Regions from separate parts of the Streptomyces roseoviridis genome, predicted to be linked through region 1. Evidence: riboswitches for the same ligand, from Rfam matches in the RefSeq annotation. Region 1 holds a riboswitch; each other region holds the start of a gene.
The links. A riboswitch is a leader RNA that binds a small molecule or an ion and turns the genes downstream of it on or off. The one in region 1 is predicted to bind cyclic di-AMP.
Positions count from the first base shown of each region.

Region 2: it holds a riboswitch for cyclic di-AMP, as region 1 does, so the genes downstream of both, ABD954_RS16060 (M23 family metallopeptidase) here and ABD954_RS08000 (M23 family metallopeptidase) in region 1, are expected to answer to the same signal.
Region 3: it holds a riboswitch for cyclic di-AMP, as region 1 does, so the genes downstream of both, ABD954_RS01700 (transglycosylase SLT domain-containing protein) here and ABD954_RS08000 (M23 family metallopeptidase) in region 1, are expected to answer to the same signal.
Region 4: it holds a riboswitch for cyclic di-AMP, as region 1 does, so the genes downstream of both, ABD954_RS04185 (M23 family metallopeptidase) here and ABD954_RS08000 (M23 family metallopeptidase) in region 1, are expected to answer to the same signal.

Region 1 is NZ_BAAAWU010000001.1:1,772,777-1,776,697, forward strand. It holds gene ABD954_RS07995 (GntR family transcriptional regulator) at 1-504, opposite strand, end outside; gene ABD954_RS08000 (M23 family metallopeptidase) at 697-1,467, opposite strand; cyclic di-AMP (ydaO/yuaA leader) riboswitch at 1,480-1,645, opposite strand; gene ABD954_RS08005 (M16 family metallopeptidase) at 1,848-3,215, opposite strand; gene ABD954_RS08010 (M16 family metallopeptidase) at 3,242-3,921, opposite strand, start outside.
Region 2 is NZ_BAAAWU010000001.1:3,555,420-3,559,340, forward strand. It holds gene ABD954_RS16060 (M23 family metallopeptidase) at 94-1,203, opposite strand; cyclic di-AMP (ydaO/yuaA leader) riboswitch at 1,216-1,360, opposite strand; gene ABD954_RS16065 (PP2C family protein-serine/threonine phosphatase) at 1,573-2,682, opposite strand; gene ABD954_RS16070 (MFS transporter) at 3,082-3,921, opposite strand, start outside.
Region 3 is NZ_BAAAWU010000001.1:374,685-378,605, reverse strand. It holds gene ABD954_RS01715 (universal stress protein) at 1-79, shown strand, start outside; gene ABD954_RS01710 (DUF6213 family protein) at 76-462, shown strand; gene ABD954_RS01705 (class E sortase) at 615-1,385, opposite strand; cyclic di-AMP (ydaO/yuaA leader) riboswitch at 1,817-1,971, shown strand; gene ABD954_RS01700 (transglycosylase SLT domain-containing protein) at 1,976-2,797, shown strand; gene ABD954_RS01695 (hemerythrin domain-containing protein) at 2,984-3,556, opposite strand; gene ABD954_RS01690 (endonuclease) at 3,783-3,921, opposite strand, start outside.
Region 4 is NZ_BAAAWU010000001.1:968,825-972,745, forward strand. It holds gene ABD954_RS04175 (SIMPL domain-containing protein) at 1-243, opposite strand, end outside; gene ABD954_RS04180 (SGNH/GDSL hydrolase family protein) at 428-1,192, opposite strand; gene ABD954_RS04185 (M23 family metallopeptidase) at 1,381-2,367, opposite strand; cyclic di-AMP (ydaO/yuaA leader) riboswitch at 2,372-2,526, opposite strand; gene ABD954_RS04190 (tyrosine-protein phosphatase) at 2,899-3,696, shown strand; gene ABD954_RS04195 (DUF6126 family protein) at 3,713-3,868, opposite strand; gene ABD954_RS04200 (helix-turn-helix domain-containing protein) at 3,888-3,921, opposite strand, start outside.

The sequences.
Region 1 (3,921 bases):
CTCCACGGGCCGGACCGCCGGCTCGACCGCGTACATCCAGGCGATCTTGTGCCGCAGCTGGGTGAGCAGCGCCGTGAGCGGCGGGCTGCCGGACGCCTGCGCCAGGGTCTCGTGGAACCAGCCGCCCAGCGAGGCCAGGTCCTCGCCCTGGCCGCCCCTGGCCCGCTCCTGCCCCAGTCTGACCAGGCCGCGCAGCACCTTGAGGTGGGCGTCGGTGCGCCGCTGCGCGGCCCGGGCGGCGCCCAGCGGTTCGAGCAGGGACCGCATCTCGAGCAGGTCGGCCGCCTCCTGCTCGGTGGGCTCGGCGACCTGGGCGCCGGCATGGCGGCGGGTGACCACGAAGCCCTCGGACTCCAGGGTGCGCAGGGCCTCGCGGACCGGGACGCGGGAGACCCCGTAGCGGCGGGCGAGCTGTTCCTCCGTCAGCCGGGCGCCCCGCTCGAACGTTCCGGTGACGATGTCGTCCCGGATCGCCGTGCATACCGAGTGCGCGGGAATGCGCATGTCCGACCTCCCCGTTGATCCGCGCGAAACCCCATCGAGCGGCTCTTGTTCCGGCGACTCTATTGCAGGACGGCGGAATTTCCGATGCCGCCCGTCAATTCCGCACAGAAAAGGCCCCGGCTCGCGGGAGCCGGGGCCTTTTTCTGTCGCACGGGTCGCGCCGGTCGTGGGCGCGTCTGCGGGTCCGTCGGATCAGACGTTCACGCCGCGGGCGCGGAGGTAGGAGATCGGGTTGATGTCCGAGCCGTACTCGGCGCTGGTGCGCGCCTCGAAGTGGAGGTGCGGGCCGGTGGAGTTGCCGGACGAGCCGGAGACGCCGATCTGCTCGCCGGGGGTGACCTTCTGGCCGACGTAGACGTTGATCGCCGAGAGGTGGCCGTACTGGGTGTACGTGCCGTCGTGCATCCGGATGACGATGTTGTTGCCGTACGCGCCGCCCCAGCCGGCCTCGACGACGGTGCCGGAGCCGACGGAGACGACCTTGCTGCCGTAGGAGGCGTGGAAGTCGATGCCGGAGTGGCTGCCGGAGGACCAGAGCGAGCCACCGGTCTTGTAGCCGGTGGACACGTACGTGCCGGCGACGGGGAGCTGGAAGGAGTTCAGGCGCTTGCGCTCGGCCTCGCGGGCGGCGCGCTCCTTGGCGGCACGGGCCTCCTTGGCGCGGGCCTCGGCCTTGCGCTTCGCCTCGGCGGCGGCCTTGACGCGGGCGGCGGCCTCGTAGGCCTCCTCCTCCTGGGCGGCGGCCTGGGCGTCGACCCGCTCGGCGAGGGACTCCTCGGTGATCACCTGGGTGAGGCCGGTGTCCTCGGGAGAGGGCTCCTCCGTGTCGGCGGCGAACGCCGGGGAGGCGAGGGTGCCGATGACGCCGGTGGTGGCGAGCGTCGCCACGCCGGCGATGCCGGCGCTGCGGCGCGCCAGACGGCTCGGACCACGATGCTTCCCGGTGGCACGGGTGAACGCCATGTAGTGGCTGATCCTTTCCTTCCCTCTCGCCTACCGGGTTAGCTGACGGGTTCGGAGCAGGAAGGTCTCCTACGGGCCCCTCCGCGCTGAGCGAAGGCGTCCGATTCACCCCAGGGACTGCGTGCGGGTCCCCGGCTCCCCAGGCTCGCGCCTTGCGGGGACTCGGCGATGACTGTCCGTTGCCGCGGATGCGGCGTGGTGCAACGGCCGGACAGCCGGGTCGACGCTAGGCGGATCTTCAGTCAATCGGCAAACAGACTCGCTCGTTTGTAAGACATGCCACAGGTCATTCAGGCATGCTTGACGACAATACGGACATACGAGAGGACCCCGGCGAACCAGGTCGCAGGGGTCCTCCGTCGTGCGTGACGGCGGCTCAATCAGCCGGTGACGACGGTCACTTCGCCGATGCCGAGCGCCCGTACCGGCTCCGCGATCTTCGACGCGTCACCGACGAGCACCGTCACGAGCCGGTCCACCGGGAAGGCGTTGACCACGGCCGCGGTCGCCTCCACCGTGCCCGTCTCTGCCAGGCGCGCGTACAACTGCGCCTGGTAGTCGTCCGGGAGGTGCTGCTCGACCTGGTCGGCGAGGGTGCCCGCCACGGAGGCGGCCGTCTCGTACTTGAGCGGGGCGACTCCCACCAGGTTCTGCACGGCGACGTCCCGCTCGGCGTCGGTCAGTCCCTCGGCGGCGAGGGTGCGCAGCACCTTCCACAGGTCCTCCAGCGCCGGACCGGTGTTGGGGGTGTCGACGGAGCCGCTGATGGCGAGCATCGAGGCGCCGTTGCCCTCGCCGTCGGAACGCAGCACCTGGCCGAAGGCCCGCACCCCGTAGGTGTATCCCTTCTCCTCGCGCAGCACGCGGTCCAGGCGGGAGGTGAGGGTGCCGCCGAGGCAGTACGTGCCGAGCACCTGGGCCGGCCAGACGCGGTCGTGGCGGTCGGCGCCGACGCGGCCGATGAGCAGCTGCGTCTGGACGGCGCCCGGGCGGTCCACGACGACGACCCGGCCGGTGTCGTCGGCCGTGATGGGCGGCATGGGCCGGGGCGCGGCCGGCGCGCCCGTCCAGGCGCCCAGGGTCTCGTCGAGGACCTTGTCCAGGTCGACGCCGGTGAGGTCGCCGACGACCACGGCGGTGGCCGCGGCCGGCCGCACGTGCGCGTCGAAGAAGGCGCGGACGGCGGCGGCGTCGATCGCGCCGACCGTCTCCTCGGTGCCCTGGCGCGGCCGGGACATCCGGGAGGAGGCCGGGAACAGCTCCTTGGAGAGCTGCTTGGCGGCGCGGCGGGCGGGGTTGGCCGTCTCGTGGGGGATCTCGTCGAGCCGGTTGCGCACCAGGCGCTCGATCTCGCTCTCGGCGAAGGCCGGGGCGATCAGGGCCTCGGAGAGCAGGCCGAGCGCCTTGGGCAGCCGGGAGACCGGGACCTCCAGGGAGACCCGTACGCCGGGGTGGTCGGCGTGCGCGTCGAGGGTGGCGCCGCAGCGCTCGAGCTCGGCGGCGAACTCCTCGGCGCTGTGCTGGTCGGTGCCCTCAGACAGGGCCCGCGCCATGATCGTGGCGACGCCGTCGAGGCCCTCGGGCTCGGCGTCCAGCGGGGCGTCGAGGACGATCTCGACGGCCACCACCTGCTGTCCGGGGCGGTGGCAGCGCAGCACGGTCAGGCCGTTGTCGAGCGCGCCGCGCTCCGGGGCGGGGAACGCCCAGGGCTTGGCCTCGCCCGGCCGGGGCTGCGGGTGGAAGGTCATGCTCGTCAAAGACGCGGCAGCGTCGGTCACTGGTCCGCTCCCTCTTCCTCGTCGCTGTCGCTCTGTTCGCCGGACACCGGCTCGTAGACCAGGACGGCGCGGTTGTCCGGGCGCAGCCGGGCCGCGGCGACCTCGCGCACCTCGTCGGCGGTGACGTCGAGGACCCGGTTCACGGCTGTCAGGGCGAGCTGCGGGTCGCCGAAGAGCACGGCGTACCGGCACAGTTCGTCGGCGCGGCCCGCGACCGTGCCGAGCCGGTCCAGCCACTCGCGCTCCAACTGGGCCTGGGCGCGCTCCATCTCCTCGGGCGTCGGGCCGTCGGCGGCGAAGCGGGCGAGCTCCTCGTCGACGGCGGCCTCGATCCGCGGCACCTCGACGCCGCCGGAGGTCTTGACGTCCAGCCAGCCCAGCGACGGCGCGCCGGCGAGGCGCAGCAGGCCGAAGCCGGCGGCGACGGCGGTGCGGTCGCGGCGGACCAGGCGGTTGTGGAGGCGGGAGGACTCGCCGCCGCCGAGGATGGTCAGGGCGAGGTCGGCCGCGTCGCACGCGCGCGTGCCGTCGTGCGGGAGCCGGTAGGCGGCCATCAGCGCGCGGGCCGGGACCTCCTCCTCGACGACCTCGCGCAGCTGTCCGCCGATGACGTCGGGCAGCGAGCCGTCGCGCGGCTCGGGCTTGCCGTCGTGGCCGGGGATGGAGCCGAAGTACT
Region 2 (3,921 bases), 1.8 Mb from region 1:
GCAAACCGGTGGGCCGCCCGTGGCCGGACGGTGCCGGGGGCCGCAAACCGGTGGGCCGCCCGTGGCCGGACGGTGCGGGGGACGCGGGGCGCACTAGACGGACAGGCCCTTGGAGCGGAGCCAGGCCGCCGGGTCGATGCCGCTGCCGGACGGGGTGTGGACCTCGAGGTGGAGGTGGGGGCCGGTGACGTTGCCGGTGGCTCCGACGCGGCCGATGGTCTCTCCGGTGCCGACCGACTGGCCCGCGCTCACCGTCATCGACGACAGGTGCGCGTACCAGATCTCCGTACCGTCCTGGAGCTCCAGGACGATCCGGTAGCCGTAGGAGCCGGACCAGCCCGCCGACTTGACCGTGCCGCTGTGGACGGCCTTGACCGGGGTGCCGGTGGGGGCCGCGAAGTCCAGGCCGGTGTGGTAGCCGGAGGACCACATGGAGCCGGACTCGCCGTAGGTCGAGGTGAGCGTGTACGAGGAGGTGGGCAGCGCGTAGCTCGCGGCGAGCTTGGCCAGGCGCTCGGCCTCGGCCTTGGCCGCGGCCTCCTCCTCGGCCTTCTTCTCGGCCTCCGCGGCCGCCTGCTCCGCCGCCTGCGCCTTGGCCTCGGCCTCGGCCGCCGCCTTCTCGGCAGCGGTCTTCTCCGCGGCCGCCCTCTCGGCGGCGTCCGCGGCGACCTGCTGCTGCTCGGCCTGCTGGAGGATGCGGGCGCGCAGCGCCTCGCCGGCGTCGGTCCGGGTCTGGGTCCCGGCGGCCTCGGCGCCCGAGCCGCCGCCGTCGGTGGTGAAGGTGAGAGCGGTGAGCGGCTGGGTGTCGTTCCCGCCCGCGATCGCGTCCGAGCCCCCGTCACCGCCGGCCCCGCCCTCGGAGCCCTTGTCGTCCGCGCCGATCAGCGCGCCGACGCCCGGCAGGTCGGCGGCGTCGGGAAGGTCGACGTCCGGCAGCGCTATGGAGACCGGGGGCTTCTGCTGGGCGGTGGCCAGACCGCCGGCGCCGACCGCCGCGATGACGCCGACGCCGAGCACGGTGGAGGAACGGGCGAAGTTGGAGCGCTGCTTGACGACGCGGTGGCGCCCGCCGGAGCGGCTCCGGTCCCTGAGGGATTCCTCGGTGGGATTCCACTCCTCCGCGTCCGCGCCTGCGGCGCCCGGCGCCCCCGAGGTGTCGAAGTAATCGAAGGGGGTATGCGGAGCAGGGGTGTTGGAGGCCACGGAGGCGCTCTCCTTTCCTTCCTTCTCGCCTACCGGGTTAGCTGACGGGTTCGGAGCAGGAAGGTCTCCTACGGGCGGCCGCACGGGTGCGGTGGGGCCCGATTCACCCCAAGTGGTGGTTCCCCGGTTCCCTTGCGGGATTCGGCGCGTGCGCACGGTGCCGTCTCTTGCGACGGCTGGGACGACCGCGCTGCGTTATCGAACGTTAATAGACGCGGCCACCCGATTCCAAGCCGTTCCCCTTGATCATTAGCTGAATTGGTAGGGAAATGCCCGAGTTGACCCCCCTTCAGAAAGAGGTCAGGACCAAACGCTCGATCTGACGTTACGTCAATTGTTATCGGAGCGACACCTCGCCACTACGCCCCGTCACGGCGCCGATCCGCCCTCCGGCGGCACCACCGGCATGGTCCGCCGCCGCTCCGGTTGCCCCGCCGCCGGGCGGCTCACCGCGAGCAGCGCCATGTCGTCCGTCGTGCCCCCGCCCGTGTGCCGGCGCACGTCCGCCACCAGCGCGTCGAGCAGCTCCTCGGGCCCGGGGAAGATCCGCCCTGCGAGCCGTTCCCCGGGGTCGTAGAACACCCCCGCCCCGTCCCGGGCCTCCGAGAGGCCGTCCGTGTAGAACAGCAGCGTCGCCCCCGGCGGGTACGGCGTCTCGTCGGCCCGGTCCGGCCACACCCCCAGATCGCCCATGCCCAGCGGCAGCGCGGCCTCGCTCGGCCGCAGCACCTCCACGCCCCCGTCCTGGAGCAGCAGCAACGGCTCGGGATGCCCCCGGTTGACCACCCGCACCACCCGGTCACCGCCCGGGATCTCCGCGAGCACCGCCGTGGTGAACCCTTCGAACGCGTCCAGCCCGTCGCGCCGGGTGCCCTCCCGGGCCAGCGCCCGCTCCAGGCGCGCCGCCACCCCCTCCAGCGTCTCCTCCTGCTCGGCCGCCTCGCGGAAGGCGCCGATCACCACGGCCACCGCCTCCACCGCGTCCAGACCCTTGCCCCGCACGTCGCCGACCACCAGCCGCACCCCGTGCGGGGTGTCCTGCACCGCGAACAGATCGCCGCCGATGAACGCGTCCGCCTGCGCCGCCTCGTAGCGCGCGGCGATCTGGAGGCCGCCGATCCGCTCCGCGGGCGCGGGCAGCACCGCCTTCTGCGCCGTCTCGGCGATCACCCGTGCCGAGGCGAGCCGCTCGCCGCTGCGCCGCACCACCCGGCCGATCAGCAGGGCGAGCCCGGAGACCGTGGCGACGGTCAGGGTCTCCGTCAGGGACGGGATCCGCATCACGGTCCCGTTGTAGACGTGCAGGCCGATGCCGGCGACGACGGCGGCGATGCCCGTGAGCAGCGTCGTCAGGGTGGAGAAGAGCGGGGCCGCGATCAGCGGCGCCGCCGAGAACAACGGCGCCGCCGTGTACTGGGGCGGGGTCAGCGTGTCGAAGACGACCCCGCCCACGATCAGCAGCGGAGGCAGCGCCCGCAGGAAACGCCGGGCGCCCCGGTACTGCCCGCCCGCGGGACCGGCGGACGCGGCCCGTACGGCACCGGACGACGAGCCGGAGACCCGGCCGGACGACCGCCCAAAGGGCCCGCCGCGGCCCCCACCGCGGGGCCCACCGGCCGAAGGTCCGGCGGACGCACCGAAGGGCCGGCCGGAAGCCGGACCGCCCCGGCCGCCCCCGGACGACGTACCGGCGGACGCACCGGACGACGGACCGGCCGACGGGTCACCGCGCCCCGCACCGGCGGGCGCACCGGGGCGGGCGGCACCGGAACGGCCACGCCCGCGCCGCATCCCCGCTCGCGCCACCTGTGCTCTCCCACCTGGACATGCCCGGACCCGCCCGGTCGCGGACGGACCCGCGCCCTCCCCAGGGTGCCGTCAGGCCGAGCGGCTCGGCGACTCCTCCTCGGCCGGTTGGCGTACGGGCGGCGGCTCGGCCAGCCGCCCGCCGCGGGCCAGCAGCGCCATCGCCCCCGCGCACCCGAGGCCGACCGCGCACAGCACCAGCCAGGGCACCACCGACCACCCGGTCACGTCGAGCAGGGCGCCCGTCCCCAGGTTCCCCAGGGTGATGCCCACCCCGCACACCGTGTTGTAGAGCCCGTAGTGGGTGGCGACCCAGCGGTTCTTCGACAGGGCGACGACGGTGTCCATCTCGTACGGGTAGAGCACCGCGTTCGCGACCGCCAGGACCGCCGTGCACAGCAGCAGCCCCACCAGCGAGCGCCCGAGCGCGGCCGGAACCAGGAAGGCCCCGCCCATCAGGGCGAGTCCGAGCACCAGGCACCGCTCGCGCGACAGCCGCGCCGAGCACCAGGCGGTGATCCGCAACTGCCCGGCGAGCGCCACGAGCGCCGACACCACGAACAGCGCCGTGGTCGCCCCCGTGCCGCCGGCGGCGAGCGGCAGCGCCAGATAGACCTGGAAGGACAGCACGTACGAGCCGGTCATGCACAGCGAGAACAGCCAGAACGTGCGGTGGGCGAGCACCGTACGGAACTGCCCGCGCCGCTCCTCTCCCCACGGAACCTCGGCCTCCACGGCTCGCCGCACCGGCAGATGCCGCAGCTGTACGAGCGTGAGCGCGGCGAACAGCACCGCCGCCACCGTGCACGTCAGCCGGAACGACACCCCTGTCAGGGCTACCCCGACCAGCGGCCCGAGCAGGATGCCCGCCTGGTAGTACACGTTGAACAGGGCGAACGCCTCCACGCGCCG
Region 3 (3,921 bases), 1.4 Mb from region 1:
CCTCGGCTCCGTGAGCCAGCAATGCGTCGCCCACGCCTCGTGCCCTGTCGTCGTCGTCCGCCCGGAGGCCGCACCGTGAACGCGCCCACGTCCTTCATCGTCCTTGCGGACGGCCACCTCCTGGTCCCCGCCGACCAGATGACCGGCCTGCTGCGCCGCGTCGCGGCGGGCTGGCTGCAGGCCACCGACCAGGGCTACGAGGACCACGACCCGGCGACCGTGCTGTCCCTCGCGACCGGGCTCATGGAGATCGCCGACCAGATCGACGCCGAGTGCATCGGACTGATGCCGCTGAGCGAGGACGAGGACGCGGACGCCGACGAGGGTGCGGGCGAGGGTCCGGGCGAGGAAGAGGCGGGCGGTACGGGCGGGGCCGGCCACGACGCGGGAGCGGCCCGTACGGACGGCGACGGGCCCGAGGAGAGCGCGGACGGGGGACCGGACGCGCGACCGGGCGACTGAGCCGGGCGAGCCGCCTCGGTCAGGAAGTCACCGAGTCACCACCGCGTCACCGGGCATCGAAGCACCGGGCATCGCGTCACCGGGCATCGAATCACCGGTCACCGCGTCACCGGGCACGGAGCCACCGGGCACCGGGGCACATCGCCGGGCGTTCACGCGGGGCGGACCGAGACGAGTACGCCGATCTTGTCGATGCGGTGCTCGGGGTTGCCCAGGGCGTCCCGCCAGTAGTTGCCCGCCGCGTCGTCCTCCGGCGTCGCGCAGGTGGAGAGCGTGATCACCGCGCGCGTGGGCTTCTCGCCCGGAGCCCCGGGCACGGCGGCACGCTGCTCGGCGAGGGACCGCGCGGAGCGGAAGGAGGTGGTACGGGTCTCGGTGATCCGGTACTCGTACACCTCGCGGCCCGCGGTCACGAACACCCGGTCGCCCACGTCGACGGCCGGCAGGTCCCGCAGCGGTCCGCCGGCCGAGAGCCGGTGCGCCGTCACCAGGTAGTTGCCGACGTCGCCCGGTCCCACTCCGCCGCGCCTGCCGTAGGGGCTCGCGGCCACGCCACGGTCCTGGATCCGGGTGCCGGCCCGGTCGTCGGTCGTGCCCTCGTACGGCACCACCCGCAGGTCCCTGACCCCGATGGACGGTATGTCCAGGTCGGCCGGCCGGGGCCGTGGGACCGGGGTGGGGGGCGGTGCGGGCACGGGCGCCGAGGCGGGCGGGGACGTGCTCGCGCGCTCCGCCGGCGGCGGCGAGGCGGATGCCGGGATCTGCGACTTCCCGTCGGCGCTCCGACTCGTGCCGGGAGCGCAGCCGAGGAGCACCCCGACGACCGTCATGACGACGGCCACGACGAGCACGACGGCCCGGCGCGAGCCGGGACCGGCACGGGCACCGTTACGGGGACGGACAGCGCGACGAGATCGGTTCATGATCACCCACCGTGGGGCGGGACGGCGAGGTGCCGTCGGAAGGGCCCCGACACCTCCACGCTACGCGCTGCCGCCCCTGGGGGCGCGGGACGGCAGCAAGGGCAAATCGGTCGATGTCCTCTTATTCATCCTCAATGCCGGAATGGTGAATTGAGTGACGCAAGGGCGGTATTCCTCCGGTAAAAGGCGGACCCCGCCCCTCGGGTGATCTGAATCACGCCGCGAAGAACGGCCGTGAGCCCGACGGGGCGTCAAGTGCGAGAACGCGGAAAAGTGTTGACGAAACGTCGCCGGAAAATCGGGATGATCCTTTCCGTTGATCTTCCTCACCTATTTGCTTTGATTAATTCCCGTCTTGTTATCGCGCTTTGTCTTCGCATACGGTCACGCGTCAACCGGATGGAAACGCCGAGTCCTGCCACCGTCCGGTCACCACACTCACGACCCTTCCGGCAGGAGCGGGGGACCCACGTTCTCCGCCGTGTCCGGCGTCACGGACACGGCTCGGGGTGAAGCCGCGCGCGCCGCGGCCGGGCATCTCCTGCCCGAACCCGACAGCTCACCTCGCAGGCGAAGGAGAGGAACTCGCCATGCGTGGTCACGGGAAGCACCGTCGCCCCAAGAACGCCCCGCTCGCTCGTGGTCTCGCCGCCGCCGGCCTCACGGGCAGCGCGGCACTCGCCCTGCCGCTGGCCGGGGCGACGAGCGCCGGAGCGGTCGCTCCGCAGGGAACGCCCTCCGTCGCAGTCGTAAAGGCGGCCACCGTCAAAACGGCGCCGAAGACCGGACTGGTGAAGTACACCGTCGTCTCCGGCGACTCGCTTTCGAAGATCGCGCACAAGTACGCGGTGCCGGGCGGGTGGAAGAAGCTCTACCGCGACAACCAGGCCGCCGTGGGCGCCGACCCCAGCCTCATCAGGCCCGGCCTGAAGCTCACCGTCCACGCCGAGGCGAAGGGCAGGGACAAGTCCGCGCCGCGCGCCGACCGCTCGGCCGAGCGCACGACGGTGAAGCGCTCCTCGGCCCAGGGCGCCGCCGCGGCACGCCCCGCCGCGGCGGTCCGGGCGGCGGCCCCGAAGGCCGCCACCTACGCGAACAACCTCGACGGGTGGATCCGCGAGTCGCTCGACATCATGGCCGCCAAGGGCATCCCCGGCAGCTACGACGGCATCTACCGCAACATCATGCGCGAGTCCTCCGGCAACCCGCTGGCCATCAACAACTGGGACTCCAACGCCGCCGCCGGCACCCCCTCCAAGGGCCTGCTCCAGGTGATCGACCCGACGTTCCGGGCCTACCACGTGGCCGGCACCCCCTTCGACCCGTACGACCCCGTCGCCAACATCACCGCGGCCTGCAACTACGCGGCCGACCGGTACGGCTCCATCGACAACGTCTTCGGCGCCTACTGAGCCGTTACGGAACCGACAGGACCGCGCCCGCCTTCCGGCGGGCGCGGTCCTGTGCTCATCAGGCCAGCGCGGCGGCTCACTCGCCGTCCAGGCCGCGGAGCTCCTCGCCCTCGGGGCCCCGGCCCCGTGCCGTGTCCGAACCGACGGGACCACGACCGTCTCCCGCGCGTCCGGGCGGTAGCGGCGTCACTCGCGGCGCAGCGCGTCCTTCGCGCGGTCCAGGAGCGCCGCGAACGGGCCGACCGTCCACTGGGCGGCGGGCGACCCGGCGGTCCGGGGATGGGGATGCGTGGGGGCCATGCGCTCGACGGTCCGCAGCCGGCGTCCCATCGAACGGCGGTCGTCGATGCCGCACTCGGCGCGGATCCGGGGGAACTCCTCCTGCTCCTCGTGCCGCGCGTGGTCCTCGACCGCCTGCTGGAAGGCCCTGAGCCGGGCGTCGAACTCCGGGCTGTGCACGTCGAGCTGCTCCAGTTCGGCCAGCTTCTTGTTGGCCTGCGACTCCTCCTCGTTCCGGGCCTCGGCCTCCTCCTTGCCGGCCACCCGCTTGGCCACCGGCCGCAGGATCATCTCCTCGGCCGTCTCGTGGACGGCGAGCAGGGCACGCAGCTCGTCGAAGCACTGCTGCTTGGCGTCCTTCTCGGATTCGAGCGTCTCGGCGAAGAGCTGCCGGATCCGGTCGTGCTGTTCGAGCAGCTGCTCCAGGATGTCGTCCTCGGGCTGGACCGTGCGGGGCGAACCGCTCGTCATCCTGCTCATGACCTCTCCTTCGGCGTGGTGATCGGGTCGCGGACGCCGTCGCCCCGGTGCGTCGTCGAGCGGGTACGCCGTCGTCCTCGCTCCGCGTCTAGCCCGTCACCGTCCGGGCAAACCCCCACCAACGCTCTCAAAGCCCGCGAAGCGGTACCCACGAAGCAGCTCCGAACCCCCGTAAGCTCCGCACCCCACAGCACCTGCGCCACTCGGCACCGGCTCCCGCCGTCCCTCACGCGCCGGGTCGCGAGCCCTCCTCCCGAATACCGCCCGACAGACGCGTGCGCACCAGCGCCGCCGCCAGCCTGGCCACGTCGTCCGGCGGTACGTGGCGGGCGAGACCGGCCGCGGTGTGCGGGAGCCCGAGGGCC
Region 4 (3,921 bases), 800 kb from region 1:
CTTGCGGGTCGCCTCGACGCCGACCGAGACCACGGCCACGTCGGGCGCGGCGGCGGCCCGGCCGCTGCCGCTGACCGTCACGGTCGCCTGCGTGGCGGGCCGTACGGCGGCGGCCGCCGCGACGGTACCGGGGGCGGCGGCGAGCGCGGGCGCGGCGCCGGCGAGCAGCAGCCCCCCGAGCGCGGCGCCCACGGCGAGGGCGAGGGCCGGGGTACGGGCTCCGGTGGGGTGACGGGACGTCATGGGCGGTCCTTTCGGCAGTGGTTGCCGCGGCGGCTGCCGTGGTGCGGCGCGCACATCCCACCAGCCGCTCCCGGCGGCGCCCCCGCGCCACTCCTGGGCGGGCCCGATCCTTCACCTCTCCGTACCACCGGCGCCGTGGCGCGGCCCGGGGCCGCGCCCCCACCGCCTGGCGAGCGCCGGTGGCCTACAGGGGCATCAGGTCCGGACGCTTGGCCGCGACGTGGTCGCCGGAGCTCTCGCCGCGCAGGCGGCGCCCGATCCAGGGGACGAGGTACTCCCGCGCCCAGTGGATGTCGTCCTTGCGGACCTCCAGGGTGCCGCGCGCGGGCAGGGGCGGCCAGGGCTGCTCCGGGTCGGCCGGTACGGGCAGGCCGAGGACCTGGGCGGCGCGCATCGCGACGCGGGTGTGGCCCTCGGGTGACAGGTGGAGCCGGTCCTCGTCCCAGGCGCGGCGGTCCTGGACGGACCGGAGCGACCACAGGTCGAGGACGGGGCAGCCGTAGCGGTCGGCGATGGCCCGGACGTGCCCGTTGTACGTGGCGATCTTGCCGCGCAGGTGCTTGAGCAGGGGCACGTCGCGGGTGTCGAAGCCGGTCGTCACCATGACCGTGCCGACGGCGGACGTCAGGTCGGCGACGGCCCGCTCGAAGCGCTCGGCGACGTCGTCGGGGTCGGTGCCGGGGCGGATGATGTCGTTGCCGCCGGCGCAGAAGGTCACGAGGTCGGGGGCGAGTTCCTTGGCCCGCGGGACCTGTTCGACGACGATCTGGTCGAGGAGGCGTCCCCGTACCGCCAGGTTGGCGTAGCGGAAGTCGTGCTCCGGCAGCTGGTCGGCGAGGAGGACCGCGAACCGGTCCGCCCAGCCGACGAAGGTCCCGTCGGGCCCGGGGTCTCCGACGCCCTCGGTGAAGCTGTCACCGATCGCCGCGTACGACCCGAATGCGTTCATGTCTCTTGATGTCGAATCGTCTGCCACGGGAGCACATCATTCCCCTCCGGTTGTGACCTACGCGACCGTAAGGAGGGGTTGACGGTGGGTGACATATGCCACCGATAAAGATTGTCCCAAGCCGGAATACGCCGGGGCCCGGCACGTGGTGTGCCGGGCCCCGGGCGGACGCGCTGTCGGACGGTGTGTCAGATGCCCACGCCGTGCTGGCGGAGGTAGGCCAGCGGGTCGATGTCGGAGCCGTAGCCCGGACCCGTGCGGATCTCGAAGTGCAGGTGCGGGCCGGAGGAGTTGCCGGTCGAGCCGGACAGGCCGATCTGCTGGCCGCCGCTCACGGACTGGCCGGCGGAGACGGACAGCGAGGAGAGGTGGGCGTACTGCGAGTAGGTGCCGTCGGCGTGCCGGATGACGACCTCGTTGCCGTAGGCGCCGCTCCAGCCGGCCGAGTGGACGGTGCCGGCGCCGACCGCGCGGACGCTGGTGCCGGAGGAGGCGATGAAGTCGACACCGGTGTGGTAGCCGGAGGACCACATCGAGCCGGAGGCGCGGTACGGGGTGGAGACGCCGCCGCCGACGGGGGCGACCCAGCCGGAGGAGGAGGCCGCACCCGACGACGAGGAGGAGGAGGACGACGACGAGGCGGCCGTGGACGCGGAGGAGCCCGCGTCCGAGGAGCGCTCGGCGGCACGGGAGGCGCGCTGCTGGTCGCCGGAGGACTTGGCGGCGCTCTTGGCCTTGGGCGCGGCCTTGGCGGGGGCCTTGGGCGCGGCGGCCGGGGCCTTGGCGGTGGACGTGCCGCCGAGGGTGAGCTCCATGCCGGGCAGGATCAGCGAGGGGTTCTGGCCGATCACCTGACGGTTGTCGCGGTAGAGCTTCTGCCAGCCGCCGGCGAGGTCGTGCTCGTCGGCGATCTTGGACAGGTAGTCGCCGCGCACGACGGTGTACGTCGTGGGGGCGGCCTTCTTGCCGGCGGTCGCCGCGGCCGGGGCCTTGGCGGGGGCCGCGGCGGCGACGGCCTGCTGCGGAGCGGCGGCCGGGGCGGCCTGCTCGGCGGCGTGCGCGCCGGTGGCGCCGATGAGCGGGAGGGCGACGACGGCGCCTCCGGCGCCGGCGGCCACGAATCCACGGGTGATCGGGTTGGCCTTGGGACGGCGGTGCTTACCCTTCGCGGGCATGGCGAATTCCTCTCCGTCGCCTGCGAGGTGAGCTGTCGGGTTCGGACTGGAGATGTCCGGCCGCGCGGTCGCGCGGCTTCACCCCGAGCCGTCCTTCATCGAGGGATCGGCGTACTACCTGGGTCCCCCGCTCCTGCCTGGTACGGGTGGGTGCGGATTCCGGTCGGCGGCAGGATTCGGCGGTCCGTCCGGATTGAGCGCGACGCTAGACGAGGGGAGCCGACGGGAACAAGCCACTGTTTTCGCCGGAGTCGTGATCCCGGGAAATCCGACCGGAATTCCGGTCACCCTCCGTCGATGACGGCCCCTCGATTTCCCTTTCCACAAGGGAATTTGGAAAAGACGATCAGGCACGGTCCGTCACGTTTATGACGCTGCTCACGCCCGCTTCCCCATCTCCCCTGCAACCAGGGCGCGTTATACCTAAACCCTCAATTCGGACAGAACACCCATTCCTGCCCGAGGGGGTGCGTGCGAGGTCTCCCACCTGGATGATTGCCCCGAGAACCGATCTCGAGACCAGGAGCAACCGTGACGCAAGCGACGACCGAGCCCGAGCTCACCGGCGTACGCAACTTCCGCGATGTGGGCGGACTGCCGACCGTGGACGGCCGGACCGTGCGCCACGGAAGGCTCTTCCGCAGCGGACACCTGGCGCACGCCACCGCCGAGGACGCCGCCTTCCTCGCGGGCCTGGGGCTGCACACGGTCTTCGACTTCCGCAACGAGGCGGACCGGCGCGTGGAGGGGCCCGACGTGGAGCTCCCGGGCGTGCGGAACGTGAACATACCGCTGAGCGACCCCGCCGACGGCAAGGAGTTCTGGGCGCTCGTCCGCTCGGGCGACCTCGGTCAGCTGCGCGAGCTGCTCGGCGACGGCAAGGCCGCCGCCCGGATGTCCGGTTCGTACCGGAAGATCATGGTCGAGCGGACCGCCGAGCACAGCCGGATCCTGCACGCGATGGCGGAGGACAGCGTCCCCGCGCTGATGCACTGTGCCGCCGGCAAGGACCGGGCCGGCCTGTCGATCGCGGTCTCGCTGCTGGCCGTGGGCGTCGAGCGGGACGCGATCGAGGAGGACTACCTGAAGTCGAACGCGCCGCACCGCCGCTACAAGGTGCAGCGCAGCTCCACCGCCCCGGACGCCATGTCGCCGGAGGTGATGGAGCTGCTGAGCCCGCTGTTCGACGCGCGGGCGGAGTACCTGCGGGCGGCCTTCGAGACGATCGACGCGACCTGGGGCTCGGTGGACGCCTACCTCACCCAGGGGCTGCGGCTCTCCCCGGAGACCCGGGAACTGCTGCGCGAGCGGCTGCTCGACCAGGCGTGAGGACGGGCTGCCGGGCCTACTGGTTCTGGCCGCCCAGCATGAAGAGCAGATAGAGGAAGCCGGCGAAGAGGTGCCCGGCGACCAGGTAGGCGAAGAGGCGGAGCACCAGCCCCTTGGGGAACTTGCCGGCGCCGCGCTCCTCGCCGGTGACCGGTACGGACTTCTCGGACATGACGGTACCTTTCGGGATGTCAGCGGCGGTGCGGGGTCCCGTCACCGAGGCAC